DNA from 2 places in the Flavobacterium acetivorans genome. Region 1 is predicted to be linked to the other one. Evidence: riboswitches for the same ligand, from Rfam matches in the RefSeq annotation. Region 1 holds a riboswitch; the other holds the start of a gene.

Region 1 (8,211 bases):
TGGGCACACGAGAAATATCCGGTTCGGCAGCTATTAAATTCAGGAATTTTGTCATAGCATATTCGCCATCAAGCATTCCTTCATCCATATTAATATCGATGATTTGCGCGCCACCTTCTACTTGCTCTTTCGCAATACTTAATGCTTCTTCGTATTTTTCCTCCTTAATTAATCGAAGGAATTTTCTAGAACCAGTTACATTGGTTCGCTCTCCAACGTTCACAAATACACTTTCAGGTGCAATGATTAAAGGTTCTAATCCTGATAAAACTAAGTTTCTTCTAGTTTCTTTTTCTGCCATTTTATTTACTTTTAATCCTAAATCGTTTTCAAAACGACATAGGTTTAATCTTTATTTTTATTGCAACTTTTTGCTAATGAATTTCCGTTTCCTTTTTTTAAAAAGCTTTTTCTCATTGTCGGCACAAGCGAGACGCTTGCGCTAGCGGAAGAAGATTACTTCCATTTTGACTTTTCAAAATACTTGTTTGACACGCCACTATCATATATATAATATTTAGTTTTAGTAAAACCGGCTTTAACAAGAGTAATTGAATCTGGTTTTAATTCTTCATTTAAAATAATATAGTTGGCTCTTGGGTTCTTTAAATCATATTTAACTTTGTAATATTTTTTTAGAATTAAATTATTGTTCCCCGTTACTTTCATAGATGATAAAATTTTTCCATCCTTATAAAAATAATATTTTATATAAGTAGACTTAGAAATATGCTTATACCTTGTTGCAAAACCAATCGTTTCTCCTTTAAATGTTTTTCTATAATCATCGTATTTATGATCGTCCCAATATCTAAGAAGTAATAAAAAAAGTACCGCTGCACAAAATATAATAATAGCCCAAGGATTAGTTTTGCTTTTTTCCGGCTTACTTTCTTCTATCATCTAACTAATATCAAAATTTTACATTGTCGCTGTTGACACACGCGGCTTATAATCTTTTGCGATTTCTGCAATCAACTTTATGTGTTCCGGGGTTGTTCCGCAACAACCGCCTATGATATTCACTAAATTATCGTCTAAATATTCTTTGATAAAAGCCTGCATTTGCTCCGGGGTTTCATCATATTCACCAAAGGCGTTTGGCAATCCTGCATTAGGATGCGCTGACACATTAAAAGAGGTGTTTTGTGATAGGGTTTGCAGATAGGGTTTCAATAAATCGGCACCTAGGGCACAATTAAATCCCACGCTCAACAAAGGGATATGCGAAACTGAAATCAGGAAAGCCTCTACTGTTTGTCCTGATAGTGTTCTTCCCGAAGCATCCGTAATGGTTCCTGAAACCATGATTGGAATATCAATATTGCGCTCGTCTTTGACTTCCTCGATGGCAAAAAGTGCCGCTTTGGCATTCAAGGTATCGAAAATAGTTTCTACTAATAACAAATCGCAACCGCCGTCCATTAAAGCTTCGACCTGTTGTTTGTAAGCAATTCGTAAATCATCAAAGGTTACTGCTCTGTATCCCGGATCATTTACATCGGGCGACATGCTTGCAGTTCTGTTCGTTGGCCCTACTGAACCAGCCACAAAACGAGGTTTATCAGGATTTTTGGCTGTAAATTCGTCTGCTACTTCACGAGCAATTTTTGCCGATTCGAAGTTGAGTTCGTAAACGAAATCTTCCAGATGATAATCGGCCATACCGATAGTGGTTCCAGAAAACGTATTGGTTTCTACAATATCTGCTCCTGCTTCAAAATAGGCGGCATGAACCGCTTTGATAGCTTGCGGTTGGGTAAGTGACAACAAATCATTGTTCCCTTTTAGAGAATGAGGAAAATCTTTGAAACGTTCTCCACGAAAATCTTCTTCGGAAAAATTATATCGTTGCAACATGGTTCCCATAGCTCCGTCGAGCACGAGTATGTTTTTTTTAATTGCTTCTTGAATTGATGCCATTTATTTATTTTTTATAAATTTAAATGCTCACTATACCCAATCTTTAGCCCTGATGCTCGAATTGTTTTCACAATTCCCTTTTATTCTGGTATTCAGAATAAAAGATATAGCGCACAGCAGGAAGGATGCCGGCCGAAAAAAGGCCAAACAATTGCTCTAATTACTGAAAAAAATCAGTAAGCTGGTATATCGATAAAGTTGTCAAGAAAAGTTTTTGAGAAATACTGTGAAAGTATTCTTATGTTATCTATCTTATAGTTCTGAAATAAAATCAGAATAAAGTAGAATGTAGCACCTTCTTTAAAGATAAAGGGTTGCTAAGGTTTCATTGGGTCTTTCCCTCCGCCTTTCGTGATAACGATCAATAAATATAGGAACGGTGCAAAACTAAGAAATAGCGTTACTACTTGCAAGTAATAACGCTATATTTTTTAACTAGTTTGTCCTAAGTTGTTAAACTATGGCTTTAACGACTGCTTTTGGAGCTTCTTTACGAGTTCCGTCAAATCCATCAATACCACTTACGGTGGTATATTTCAATACATATTTTTTGCCCGGATTGATGATTTGATAGGCCGCCTGACACATTAACGTAGCTTCATGAAAACCACAAAGAATCAATTTTAGTTTTCCCGGATAGGTATTTACGTCACCAATGGCAAAAATTCCGGGAATATTAGTTTGGTAATCCAAAGCATTATTTACTTTAATCGCATTTTTCTCGATTTCCAATCCCCAGTCTCCAATAGGGCCTAACTTTGGTGTTAATCCAAAAAGAGGAATGAAATAATCCGTAGCGATAGTTCTTTGGGCTCCGTTTTCTTCGACAACTACAGATTCCAAATGCTCATCACCATTTAAGCCAACCACTTCCCCTGGAGTAATCATTTTTATTTTACCTGAATTTTTTAGCTCCTGCACTTTTTCGACTGAATCCAAGGCGCCGCGGAATTCATTTCTGCGGTGGATTAAAGTCACCTCGGATGCCACATTCGACAAGAAAATACTCCAATCCAGCGCAGAATCTCCACCACCGGCGATTACTACTCTCTTGTCTCTGAATTTTTCCGGGTTTTTGATAAAGTATTTTATCCCTTTATCCTCATAAAACTCAATGTCTTCAATAAGTGGCTTTCTTGGCTCGAAACTTCCCAAACCTCCGGCAATGGCAATAACCGGAGCGTGAAATCTTTTACCTTTATTTGAAGTCACAATAAAACTTCCGTCTTCTTGCTTCTCTATAGTTTCAGCACGTTCTCCAAGCGTAAATCCTGGTTCGAACTGCTTAATTTGTTCCATTAAATTATCGACTAAATCTCCCGCCAATACTTCTGGAAAACCAGGGATATCGTAGATAGGTTTCTTTGGATATAATTCCGAAAGTTGTCCGCCTGCTTGTGGTAAGGCGTCTAATATATGGCATTTTAATTTTAATAATCCTGCTTCAAAAACGGCAAATAAACCAGTTGGACCGGCTCCTATTATAAGGATATCTGTTTTAATCATTTTTTTATTCTTTATGTAATTATTCTAAATTATCTGATTACAAATTAACGACTGATTTTTACTTCATAAAATGACAATTATCATTCGTTAGTTTTGGCTGTATTATTCTTTATTTTTTAATGATTGAGTAATCTCATTCATTTTATTGACTTTATCTTCAAAATTCCCTTTCAATGTTTTGCGGTATTCGTTCAGATTCAATACCATTTGATTGATATCTTCCGGTATTATTTCTTCAAAAAACTCTCGTAATCTTTTGGCTGTTGTAGGTGATTTTCCGTTGGTCGAAATGGCAATTTTCACATTCCCTTTGGTTACAATTCCACCCAAATAATAATCGCATAAATCAGGCGTGTCGGCAATATTGCAAATCAAATGTCTTTTTCGGGACAAATCATAAATCCTTTTATTCACTTTTAAATCGTCGGTACAGGCAATTACCAGATGCCGTTTTTTCAACATTTTTTTCTTGAACTTCGCCTCAGTCAATATCACCGAAGGATGTTTTGCCACCAATTCTTCTAATTCCGGTAAAAACTTTGGTGCGACCACCTCAACATTGGCATTCGGGCTGGATTTTAGCAGGAAAGATAATTTTTCCAATCCTACATTTCCTCCGCCTACAATCAGTACATTAAGGTTGTGTAGTTTTAAAAATATTGGATACAATTCATTCCTTTCCATATGCCAACACCTTATGATTCGATTTTAATTCCTTATAAAAACCTACTCTTTTCTTATTATCTCCAACTACTTCCCCAATTACGATAATTGCCGGAGAACTTAAATTGTTCTCTGCCACCACTCTTTGGATCGTATTTATAGTTCCAATTCCGACTTTTTCCTCCGGAGTGGTTCCGTTTTGAATAATCGCAACAGGAATTTCTCCTTTCGATTCTTTTTGGAATAAAGCGACAATTTCCGCTAGTTTACTCATCCCCATCAAAATCACCACTGTTGCGGTAGATTGAGCCGCTAAAGCTACATCTGTTGACAATTTTCTGGCAGAAGTTGTTCCCGTGATTACCCAAAAACTCTCCGAAATTCCTCTTTTGGTCAACGAAATTCCCTGAGAAGCCGGAACCGCAATCGATGATGAAATTCCCGGCACTACAAATGTAGGGATTCCAAAACTTTCTACGAATTCTATTTCTTCACTTCCTCTTCCAAAAATGAAAGGATCTCCACCTTTCAAGCGAACTACATGACCGTAAGTAAGCGCATTATCTACAATCAATTGGTTGATTTCGTCTTGGGTATAAGCATGACAGCCTTTTCTTTTTCCGACAAATATTTTCAATGCTTTTTTAGGAGCATAAGACAATAGTTCGTCATTTGCCAAAGCATCATACAAAACCACCTTGGCTTCCGCCAATGCTTTTGCTCCTTTGATGGTAAGCAAATCCGAATCTCCCGGACCGGCACCTACTAAAGTAACTTGAGGTTCTATTTTATTTTTCATCTTTTAGGTCTTTGGCTCTGAATGCTTCTATCGTATCAAAAAAAGTGATTGCTTCTTGAATATACTTTTTGGCGAATTCCTCAGATGGTTCATTCTGATTAATTTGAAACACTAAATCTTTTAAGGTGGATTGCAATGGAATTTTATTGGTTTCTACAAAAACAGTATCAAACAAACTTATTATTCCTGCTTGATGGTTTGTTTTTTGGTTTTCCGAAAGCAATAAAGCTTTCGCGCCGTTTACAAAACCTGCATAAGCATGATAAATTGCATCTGACCATTTTTTGTCTTCGAAAGCTTCCTGTGCAAAAGTCAATTTATCTTTGGCTTCTAACAATAAAGTAGCCACCAAATCAATTACAACACCGGCACATTCTCCCACTCCAACCGCTTTTACGTAATTATCGGCATTTCCCCAATCTACAAAATCAGCTTCGGTAAGGTTGGTTACATCGGCTAAAGGTTTCAAAAATTCATAGAAATATTTCTCTCCTTTGGCATCGTAATAATCCAAAAAGGATTGTCCGTTTCCATTTTCTTCAAAATCATTTAAGATAAAACGCAAAGCATCTGGCCCTCTACGGCTTGGGATTTTGATCACTTTATCGGAAAATCTCCCTACTCCGTTTCCTAAATTTCCTCCGCCCAATAACACCTGAAGTGCCGGCGCAACCAATTTTCCGGCATTGATAGACATTCCCTGAAAACCAATTTCGGCCATATTGTGCTGCCCACAAGCATTCATACAACCACTAATTTTAATCGTAATTTCTTTATTATTGCTGTATTGCGGATATTCCGTTTGTAATACTCTTTCCAATTCCTCAGCAATTCCGGTGCTGCTTGCAATACCAAGATTACAGGTATCGGTTCCCGGACAAGCCGTGATATCTGCTGTGCTGTTGTATCCTAAAGCTACAAAATCCAATTTGGCCAATTCTTGATAGAAAAACTCCAGATTTTCCTCTTTTACATTTCGTATTAAAATATCTTGTCTTAGCGTAAAACGCAATTCATTCGCCGCATAATTTTTTATCAAATCAGCCAATGCTCTGGCTTTATCAGTATAAAAATCACCCAATAAAACTTTGATTCCAATCGCTACATAACCCACTTGCTTCTGTGGAATTACATTTGATTTTTTCCAAGCTTCGAAAGCTACTGTATCTTCGATTGTAACTTTTGGCGCCGTCAATAAAGGTTCTGGAATCGCCACTTCAAAAGCAGTCGTATCGATTTCAACCACTTGATGTGACAAGGCTAATTTTTCTTCTTCGACCAATTTTAAAAATTCGTCACGACCAATATCTTTAATCAAGAATTTCATACGCGCTTTCAATCTTTTGGCTCTTTCTCCAAAACGATCAAATATTCTTAAAACTCCTTCGGCTGTCGGGATAATTTGATTTACAGGAATAAATTCCGACAACAATTCGGCATGACTCGGCTGCGAACCTAATCCTCCACCTAACATCACTTTAAACCCTCTTTGACCATCAACAATTTTTGGAATAAAACCTAAATCGTGTAAATAACTCAGTGCCGTATCTTTATCCGAAGAAGAAAATGAGATTTTGAATTTTCTTCCCATTTCCTGACAAACCGGGTTTCTCAAGAAAAACTGGAACATGGCATGGGCATAAGGCGAAACATCAAAAGGTTCATCAACATCAATTCCCGCCGTTTCACTTGCTGTAATATTTCGTACGGTGTTACCGCAAGCTTCTCTCAAGGTAACATCGTCTTTCTCTAAATTAGCCCATAATTCCGGAGTTCTGTCCAAACTTACATAGTGAATCTGGATATCCTGACGCGTGGTAATGTGCAAACGCCCTGTAGAATATTCATCCGAAACTTTAGTGATACGATTTAATTGCTCGCTGGTCACTTTCCCGAAAGGCAATTTGATACGTATCATTTGCACGCCTTCTTGACGTTGACCGTACACTCCTCTTGCTAAACGAAGGCTACGAAAACGTTCGTCATCGATTTTTCCTTCTTTGAATAAACGAATTTTTTTCTCTAAATCGATGATGTCTTTTTCGACAATCGGATTTTCTATTTCGGTTCTAAAACTTTGCATCTGTAGTTAGGTTTTTGGCAAAAATTAGTTTTATTTTATAAAACCAACTCCTGCGGTTGTATTGGTTGCGGCATCGATCAAAATGAAAACTCCGTTAGATTTGTTGTCATTGTAGGCATCAAAATATAATGGCTTGCTTAATTTAATACTTACTTCTCCAATTTCGTTAATAGCTAATTGAGTGGCTGGCGTTGAACCGGAATAATCGGTTGCGATTACGTTTTTCACACTGTCAATTTTGGCCAAAACTCTGTTGGTGTTGTGCTGGATCAAATATTTTGTTCCCGGAACCAATTTTTTGCTGTCCATCCAACAAATCGTTGTCGTGATGTCTTTTTCGATTCTTGGAAGTTCATCCGATTTTACAATCATATCCCCACGAGTCACATTGATGTCATTCTCTAATTCGATCGTGATTGAAGAACCGGCAGCAGCTTCGTCAAATTGTCCATCAAAAAAATGAATGTTGCTAACTTTTGATTCCGTCAAAGATGGAAGAACCGTTACTGCATCTCCAACTTTAATATTGTTTCCGTATAATTTTCCGGCATATCCTCTAAAATCGTGGTATTCCTCGGTTTTTGGTCTGATAACCGTTTGAACCGGGAAACGTGCTTTTCCTGTTTCAAAAACATCTTCTGGCTCTAAAGCTTCTAAATGCTCCAAAACCGTTTGCCCTGTGTACCAAGGCATATTTTCTGACCTGTCAGCTACATTTCCTCCATTAATGGCGCTTAAAGGAATGTAACTTACCGTTTGTTCTTTGAATGCACTTTTACTGTTTAATTCTTGGAAATCGGCTTTGATTTTATTGAATACTTCTTCCGAATAATCAACCAAATCCATTTTATTGATAGCTACAATCACTTCTTTTACGCGCAATAAATTATTGATAAAAAAGTGACGATAGGTTTGCTCAATCACTCCTTTTCGAGCATCGATCAAAATAATTGAAACCTGTGAAGTTGAAGCTCCCGTAACCATGTTTCTGGTATATTCTACATGACCCGGCGTATCGGCAATAATGTAACTTTTCTTGGCTGTCGAAAAATAAATATGCGCCACATCAATCGTAATTCCTTGTTCTCTTTCTGCAACCAAACCATCCGTTGCTAATGAAAAATCTAGATAATCATATCCTTTTTGTTTGCTGCTTTTTTCTATCGCTTCTATTTTATCTGTTGTCAATGATTTTGTATCGTACAATAATCTCCCGATTAAAGTACTTTTTCCGTCA
Region 2 (8,211 bases), 1.4 Mb from region 1:
GAAAAGCTTTATTATTGTCAGACGATCCTTTTAGAGATTTCAACAAGTTGACGAATCATTTCAAGCCTTTTCAAGCTTCTAACGCTTCGATTTCTGCTTCAGCTGAAATAGGTCAAAACACTGTAATTCAACCAAATAGCTTCATAGGTAATCATGTGGTGATAGGGAAGAATTGTTTGATCCATTCTAATGTTTCTATTTATGACCATACAATTATAGGTGATAATGTCATCATTCATGCCGGAACAATTTTAGGAGCTGATGCTTTTTATTATAAGAAGCGAGAAGAAGGTTTTGATCAATTGCTTTCGGGCGGAAGAGTGGTTATTGAGAACAATGTAGGCATTGGAGCTTTGTGTACAATTGATAAAGGGGTTACTGGAGATACGACCATTGGAGAAGGAACAAAAATAGACAATCAGGTACATGTAGGTCATGATACTGTAATTGGGAAAAAATGTTTAATTGCTTCACAAACGGGTATTGCCGGCTGCGTAATTATTGAGGATGAAGTTACCATTTGGGGGCAGGTAGGAACCACAAGCGGAATTACTATTGGTGAAAAAGCGGTGATTCTTGGTCAAACCGGGGTTACAAAATCGGTTGAAGGAGGAAAGACCTATTTTGGTACGCCTATCGAAGAGTCCAGAGAAAAATTAAAACAATTGGCTAATATCAAAAAGATTCCTGAAATTTTAATTAAATTAAAATAACAGCAAACTTAATTATCATAAATTATTTTGATACGAAAAAAGGCTTAAAATAATTTCGAAAACCTTACTTTTGCATCACTATTTAAAAAAAATCACATAAAATATATATCATGAGTGTTTTAGTTAATAAAGATTCCAAAATAATTGTTCAAGGATTTACAGGAAGTGAAGGAACTTTCCACGCTTCTCAAATGATTGAGTACGGTACTAACGTTGTGGGTGGTGTTACTCCGGGTAAAGGAGGAACTACGCATTTAGACAGACCTGTTTTTAATACAGTGAAAGATGCTGTAGAACAAGCTGGAGCTGACACTACTATCATTTTTGTACCACCTGCTTTTGCTGCTGATGCAATTATGGAAGCTGCTGATGCTGGAATAAAAGTGATTATCGCAATTACAGAAGGAATTCCTGTTGCTGATATGATTCACGCTAATAACTATGTAAAAGAAAGAAATGCAAGATTAATTGGTCCTAACTGTCCTGGAATTATTACTCCTGGTGAAGCTAAAGTGGGTATTATGCCAGGTTTTGTTTTCAAAAAAGGAACCGTAGGTATCGTTTCAAAATCAGGAACTTTAACTTATGAGGCTGCTGATCAAGTGGTAAAACAAGGATTAGGAATCACTACTGCTATCGGTATTGGTGGAGATCCAATCATTGGAACTACTACTAAAGAAGCGGTTGAATTATTGATGAACGATCCAGAAACGGAATGTATCGTTATGATTGGTGAAATTGGAGGTCAACTAGAAGCTGATGCTGCTAAATGGATCAAAGCTGATGGTAACCGTAAACCAGTTGTAGGATTCATCGCAGGAGTTACTGCTCCAGCGGGACGTACAATGGGTCATGCAGGTGCTATCGTTGGTGGAGCTGATGATACTGCTGAAGCTAAAAAACAAATCATGAGAGACAACGGTATTCATGTTGTTGATTCACCAGCTGAAATTGGTAAAAAAGTAAAAGAAGTTTTAGGATAGTTTACTATTTAAAACTAAAAATAGATTAAGCCTCACAATTTGTGGGGCTTTTTTATTATAAATCGAATTAAAAAAATACCTTTGCAACTTATTAAAAAATAAGCTTTTTAGAAGTTTATTTTTAATAAAAACAATATAAATGAATGGTTTTGAATTGTTTTTCATGTCTTTGTGAGCTAGTTTTTCCAAAGCCAATCCAAATAAAAATAAAATAATATGTATAAGGAATTAAAAAAGTTCGAAGTTAGCAATCAGTTTTCATTTTCTATCGATCATAGTTTAGAGGAAGTTTGTAATGCTTCTGAAGGATCTGGTGTGTTTTTAGTTTACGCAGTAGGAGATGACAAAGAGTTGATTATGGTTGGTTCTACAGGAACTGTTCAAAACGACGGAACATTGAAAATCAAAAATGGCGGTTTGTATGATAAAATCGTAAACGGTCACCAATTTGCAAAAACAGGAAGAAAATATTCTTGGCCGGCACAAATGAAAAAGGAAGACATTAGTGTATTAGAAGTGGTTTGGTACGACACTTTCAATGATACAGTTAAAGCTATTCCAACGGCTGTAGAAGGACAAGTTTTGCAGAATTTCTTAGATGAAAACGGAAAATTACCAAGATGGAATGTGGCTTTCTAAAACATTGCAATCTATATAATTTTAAAAAAGCTTTACTTCGGTAAGGCTTTTTTTTGCTTTAAAATCATAAAAACTAGCAAAGGAATGTTTTTATATTAAAATATATATTATTTTTGCAGCCGTTATCACGAATCTCTATTAGGAGATAGCAACCTGCAACAACGAGCAAGGTGCTAAAACGATAAGCCAAATCCTTTGGAAAAAATGTTGTTTTTTATTCCTGTTTTGCTTTTTTGTTTTTCGTCATATCCCTTTCATTTAATAAATTGATTATGACAAAACATGTTAAAAATGATGGTAATCCATTCGCTTTAATTCCTTTATTGATTTTTATCTTTACTTTCTTGGGAGCTGGTATTTGGCTCAATGATTTCTATGCGTTTCCATCTCCGGTTGCGGTTTTATTGGGAATTATTTCTGCATTTCTCCTTTTTAAATCATCTACAGAGGAGAAAATTTCAACTTTGATAGCCGGATGCGGAGAAAGTAAAATAATGACTATGTGTTTGATTTATTTACTGGCTGGTGCTTTTGCAGTCGTGAGTAAAGCTACGGGCGGTGTAGATGCAGTAGTAAGTTTAGGAATTAATAATATTGATGTTGCCTATTTTCCGTTGGGAATTTTTTTAATCGCTGCTTTTTTATCTACGGCAACTGGAACTTCGGTTGGAGCGATTGTCGCCATTGGACCCATAGCGGTAAGTTTGGCTGACAAAAGTGGCGCTTCTTTGCCTTTAATTTCAGGTGCTTTATTGGGAGGTTCGATGCTGGGAGACAATCTTTCGATGATATCGGATACTACGATTGCGGCAACACAATCTTTGGGTTGTAAATTGAAGGACAAGTTTAAAATCAATTTATTTATTGCTTTTCCTGCTGCGCTAATCACTATTTTAGTTCTCTTTTATTTGGGATTAAATTCTGATATTAACACCGTTGCAATTCCTACAAACAGCTTTAATTGGGTTACTATAGTTCCTTATGTGTTGGTGATTGTTCTGGCGGTATCCGGAGTTAATGTTTTTTCGACATTAATTATTGGCACTTTGCTTGCTGGTGCCATCGGTTTTTTTGGGGATAATTTTACTTTGATGGCTTTTACCCAGAAAATCTATGAAGGCTTTACCAGTATGACTGAAATTTTCTTACTTTCTATGCTTACAGGTGGTTTAGCAGCCATGGTAGATAAAGCCGGCGGTATCGATTATGTTTTGTCTCAGGTGAAAAGACGCATTAAAAGCAAAAAATCAGCTCAAACTGGAATTGGAACATTAGTGGGACTCGCGAATTTAGCAATTGCTAACAATACGGTTTCTATCGTCATTACGGGAAATATTGCCAAAGAAATCAATGACGAATATGATTTAAATCCAAGGAAAACGGCAACAATACTTGATATTTTTTCTTGTATTATTCAGGGGATTTTGCCTTACGGAGCTCAAGTGCTGCTAATTTTAAGCTTTGCTAATGGGAAACTGAATTTCGTAGATTTAATCAGTAATGCCTGGTATCACTTATTCTTGTTTATCTTTACATTGGTTGCTATTTATGCCAATTTTTGGGATAAATGGGTAAATCGCATTTTTAAAATTTAATTGAAGTTATTTATATTGATGTTATTGAATTTCAAATTTTTTTTAAAAAAGGAATTATTCTATATTTGACGGCTGTAAGATAGTCCTGATTACTTCACTTGACTTTTATTTTCATAAGAGTTCAGTGAATGTGAACATTTGTAGTGGAAATCATTTGATGTTTTTTTTTATAAACATCAAATATTGAAGCAAATAGCAGGAATAGCTACCAATAAAAATTAAACTAAGTTTTAGAACATGAAATTACTAGAAGGAAAAGTGGCCATTATAACAGGCGCAAGTCGCGGAATTGGAAAAGGAATTGCAGAGGTTTTTGCAAAACATGGAGCAAATGTTGCTTTTACTTACAGTTCGTCTGTTGAGTCGGCTTTAGCATTAGAAAACGAATTAAACGCTTTAGGAATTAAAGCCAAAGGATACCAATCAAACGCGGCAGATTTTAATGAAGCACAAACATTTGTGGATGCTGTTTTGGCTGAATTTGGAACTGTAGATATTTTGATTAACAATGCAGGAATTACGAAAGACAACCTTTTGATGCGTATGTCTGAAGCTGATTTTGATCAAGTTATTGATGTCAATTTGAAATCGGTATTCAATATGACAAAAGCAATTCAAAAAACATTCTTGAAACAACGTGCCGGTTCTATCATCAATATGAGTAGTGTAGTGGGAGTGAAAGGAAATGCCGGACAAACAAATTATGCTGCTTCTAAGGCTGGAGTTATTGGTTTTACAAAATCAGTTGCTTTGGAATTAGGTTCACGTAACATTCGTTGTAATGCGATTGCGCCAGGATTTATTGAGACGGAAATGACTGCAAAATTAAGTGACGATGTGGTTCAAGGATGGAGAGACGGTATTCCGTTGAAACGCGGTGGAACAACTGATGATGTGGCCAATGCTTGTCTTTTCTTTGCTTCAGATATGAGTGCATACGTTACCGGACAAGTCATGAATGTTGACGGAGGAATGCTTACCTAGATTTAATTATAAATTAAGAATTATGAATTTTAAATGATGAGGAATTCAAAATTTAAAATTCATCATTTAAAATAAAAAAGGATGACTACAAACACCGTTTTATTACTAGTTTTTTCATTATTAATAGCTGGTGGTTTGTCCTTTTTTCAATATTATTACAAAGCCAAAAACAAGTCGAAATTAAACTTGTTTTTGGCTTTTTTGCGTTTTCTATCTATTTTCTGTCTGTTACTATTGCTGATTAATCCCATAATCACTAGAAATACTCTAGAAATAGTAAAACCACCTTTGGCTCTTGTGGTGGACAATTCTAGTTCAATTTCCTACTTAAATGCGGATAAAACAGCATTAAAAGTCTATAAAGAATTAGCATCCAATGAAGCCTTAAATGAAAAATTTGATATTCAATCCTATCGGTTTGACAACGAATTCCAACAATCAGAAAAGTTTGATTTTAAAGGAACACAGTCCAATTTAGACGCGATTGCGAAGGATTTAAAGAGCATTAACAAAAACATTATTTTCCCGACCATTATTATTACCGATGGAAATCAAACTTCAGGTAATGATTATGTGTATGCTTTTGATACGGCTAACAAAGTTTTTCAGATTGTTTTGGGCGATACCATAAAACAGTTGGATTTAAAAATAAATCAGCTGAATGTAAACAAATATGCTTTTTATAAAAATAAATTTCCTGTTGAAGTATTTTTACAGTATTCGGGAAATAAAAATATTTTGGCCGATTTTAGTATTTCGCAAGGGAAATCTATTTTGAGCAAACAAACTATTTCCTTTTCGGCTTCTAAAAAAACAGCAGTTATCAATGTGCTTTTGCCCGCAGAAAAATTAGGTTCACAAGTTTTTAAGGCAACCATAACTTCTAAAGAAAAAGAGAAAAACAGCTACAACAATACTAAGAATTTTGCCGTTGAAGTGATCGATCAAAAGACAAATATAGCGCTCGTTTCGGCTATAAACCATCCTGATATCAGTGCTTTAAAACGCGCGATCGAATCTAATGCGCAACGCAAAGTAACTATTATTAACCCAAAGAATATCAATTCATTACAAGATTATGGCGTTTTGATTTTGTACCAGCCTACAGCCGAATTTAAAACCCTTTTTGAAGAGAACAAACTGGCGGGAATTAACACTTTTATTATTACGGGAACGCATACTGATTTTCCGTTTTTGAATCAGCAGCAAAATAGTTTGCTGTTTAAAATGGGCGCGCAAAAAGAAGATTATTTGGCAAGCTTTAATTCGCAATTCAATTTGTTTGCCATTGAAAATATCGGATTCGAAAATTTTCCGCCTTTGCAAAATCCTTTCGGAACAGTGACAACCAAAGGCAATCTTTCTGTTTTACTTTCGTCCAAAATCAGAAATATGGAAACCAATTCGCCTTTGCTGGCTTTTGCCGAAAATCAAGGAAAAAGAACGGCTTTTCTTTTAGGTGAAAATGCTTGGAAATGGCGTTTGCAAAGTCATGTTGACAATCAGTCTTTTGATAAATTTGATGTTTTTATAGACAAAACAATCCAATTTTTGGCTTCCAATAATTCCAAAAAATCATTGGTTGTAAATCATGAAAGCTTTTATAATTCAGGGGAAGCGATCGAAATTACGGCTCAATATTTCAATAAAAATTACGAGTTTGACGAAAAGGCACATTTGACAATTTCGATAACCAATACGAAAACCAAGCAAAGTAAAAATTACGATTTGCTAAAAAGCAATAATTCTTATAAAGTTAATTTAGACGGATTGGCACCCGGAAATTATAATTTTACTGTAAAAGAGCTAAATTCAAAAAGTTCGTATTCCAGTCATTTCGAGATTTTGGATTTTGATATTGAAAAGCAATTCATCAATCCAGATTTGGAAAAATTAAATCAATTGGCTAATTTAACTCAGGGAAAAACCTATTTTCCCAATCAGGTGAATGAATTAGTAAAATCACTTTTAGAAGACGACAGCTACAAATCGATCCAAAAAAACAATATAACAAGATCTCCATTGATTGAGTGGGAATGGTTGTTGGTTTTAATTGCCGCTTTGCTTTCGGCCGAATGGTTTGTTCGAAAATACAATGGTTTACTGTAGTTTTAATTAAACAAGAAAGTACGATTATGGATTTTAGGCTCAAAGTATTCTATGCCGTTGCAAACCGATTGAGTTTTACAAAAGCGGCTAGCAATTTATTTATCACCCAACCCGCAGTTTCTAAACACATCCAAGAATTAGAAGAAGAATACAAAGTAAAACTTTTTGACAGAAACGGTTCTAAGATTTCCTTGACCCAAGCCGGAAAAGTACTCTTAGAACACGCAAAAAGCATTTTTGAAATCTATCGTGAAATCGATTTTGATATGAGTACGCTTATTCATCAGCAAAGAGGAATACTGCGATTGGGAGCTAGCACCACTATTTCACAATATATAATTCCGCCACTTCTAGCCCGTTTTCATCAGAAAATGGCAGATGTAAAAGTCAATTTACGCAATGGAAATACGGAACAAATTGAGAATGCGCTATTAAATAAAGAAATTGAGATTGGAATTGTTGAAGGACAATCTAAAAACCAACTGATAAAATACATTCCGTTTTTAAAAGACGAATTAGTATTGGTATGCAACAGCAAGAATCCTTTGGTGAACAAAAAAGAAATTTCGAAAGAGGATCTTTTAGAAATGAAATTTTTAATTCGAGAACAGGGTTCCGGAACATTAGAAGTTATAGAGCATGCTTTAAAATCTCTAGAAATTAGTTTCTCCCAGCTGACTGTTGAAATGGAATTAGGAAGTACCGAAAGCATCAAATCTTATTTAATGAACTCTGACTGTGTTGCTTTTGTATCGATTCATGCCATAGAAAAAGAACTAAAAAATAACGAACTGGCGATACTTGATGTAAAAAACCTTAGTATGGAACGTTATTTTTATGTCATTAGCCTTCAAGGAAAAAAAGAATCACTCTCGGATTTATTTCTAAAAAACATCTCTAGTTACTATAACCTGGAGTTATAGCGGATTATTTTTTATGATTGGTGAAAGCCATTTATACGGCTGATCTTTGCAGAGTAATATTTAAATAATTTTACTTTGAAAAATCATTTCGAAACAATTAAAAAAAACAACGCTACTTTTCTTAAACTAAGTGCAAGGTTTGAGAAAATGATCTTTGGCATATTAGCCCTATTTTGTCTTTCAGGTTTTATTTCACCAGCCATTGCTCTTTTGTTGGGCTTGGTTGTAGCAAATTTGTCAGGACATCCTTTTTTAGAATTCAATC

What was found. Region 1 has a riboswitch for S-adenosylmethionine ahead of LNP19_RS02490 (homocysteine S-methyltransferase family protein). Riboswitches for the same ligand answer to the same signal wherever they lie in the genome.
Region 2: linked by a shared signal. The riboswitch ahead of LNP19_RS12055 (Na+/H+ antiporter NhaC family protein) and the one ahead of LNP19_RS02490 (homocysteine S-methyltransferase family protein) in region 1 are both predicted to bind S-adenosylmethionine.

Annotation. Positions count from the first base shown of each region.
Region 1 is NZ_CP087132.1:552,211-560,421, forward strand. Features, by position in the region: gene metH (methionine synthase) at 1-301, opposite strand, end outside; gene LNP19_RS02485 (hypothetical protein) at 457-903, opposite strand; gene LNP19_RS02490 (homocysteine S-methyltransferase family protein) at 922-1,923, opposite strand; SAM riboswitch class I at 2,170-2,284, opposite strand; gene LNP19_RS02495 (NAD(P)/FAD-dependent oxidoreductase) at 2,377-3,429, opposite strand; gene LNP19_RS02500 (precorrin-2 dehydrogenase/sirohydrochlorin ferrochelatase family protein) at 3,532-4,113, opposite strand; gene cobA (uroporphyrinogen-III C-methyltransferase) at 4,100-4,891, opposite strand; gene LNP19_RS02510 (HEPN domain-containing protein) at 4,881-6,974, opposite strand; gene LNP19_RS02515 (sulfate adenylyltransferase subunit 1) at 7,005-8,211, opposite strand, start outside.
Region 2 is NZ_CP087132.1:2,760,596-2,768,806, forward strand. Features, by position in the region: gene LNP19_RS12040 (UDP-3-O-(3-hydroxymyristoyl)glucosamine N-acyltransferase) at 1-713, shown strand, start outside; gene sucD (succinate--CoA ligase subunit alpha) at 824-1,696, shown strand; gene LNP19_RS12050 (hypothetical protein) at 1,913-2,335, shown strand; SAM-I-IV-variant riboswitch at 2,453-2,550, shown strand; gene LNP19_RS12055 (Na+/H+ antiporter NhaC family protein) at 2,608-3,930, shown strand; gene fabG (3-oxoacyl-[acyl-carrier-protein] reductase) at 4,168-4,914, shown strand; gene LNP19_RS12065 (hypothetical protein) at 4,996-7,023, shown strand; gene LNP19_RS12070 (LysR family transcriptional regulator) at 7,050-7,946, shown strand; gene LNP19_RS12075 (YeiH family protein) at 8,094-8,211, shown strand, end outside.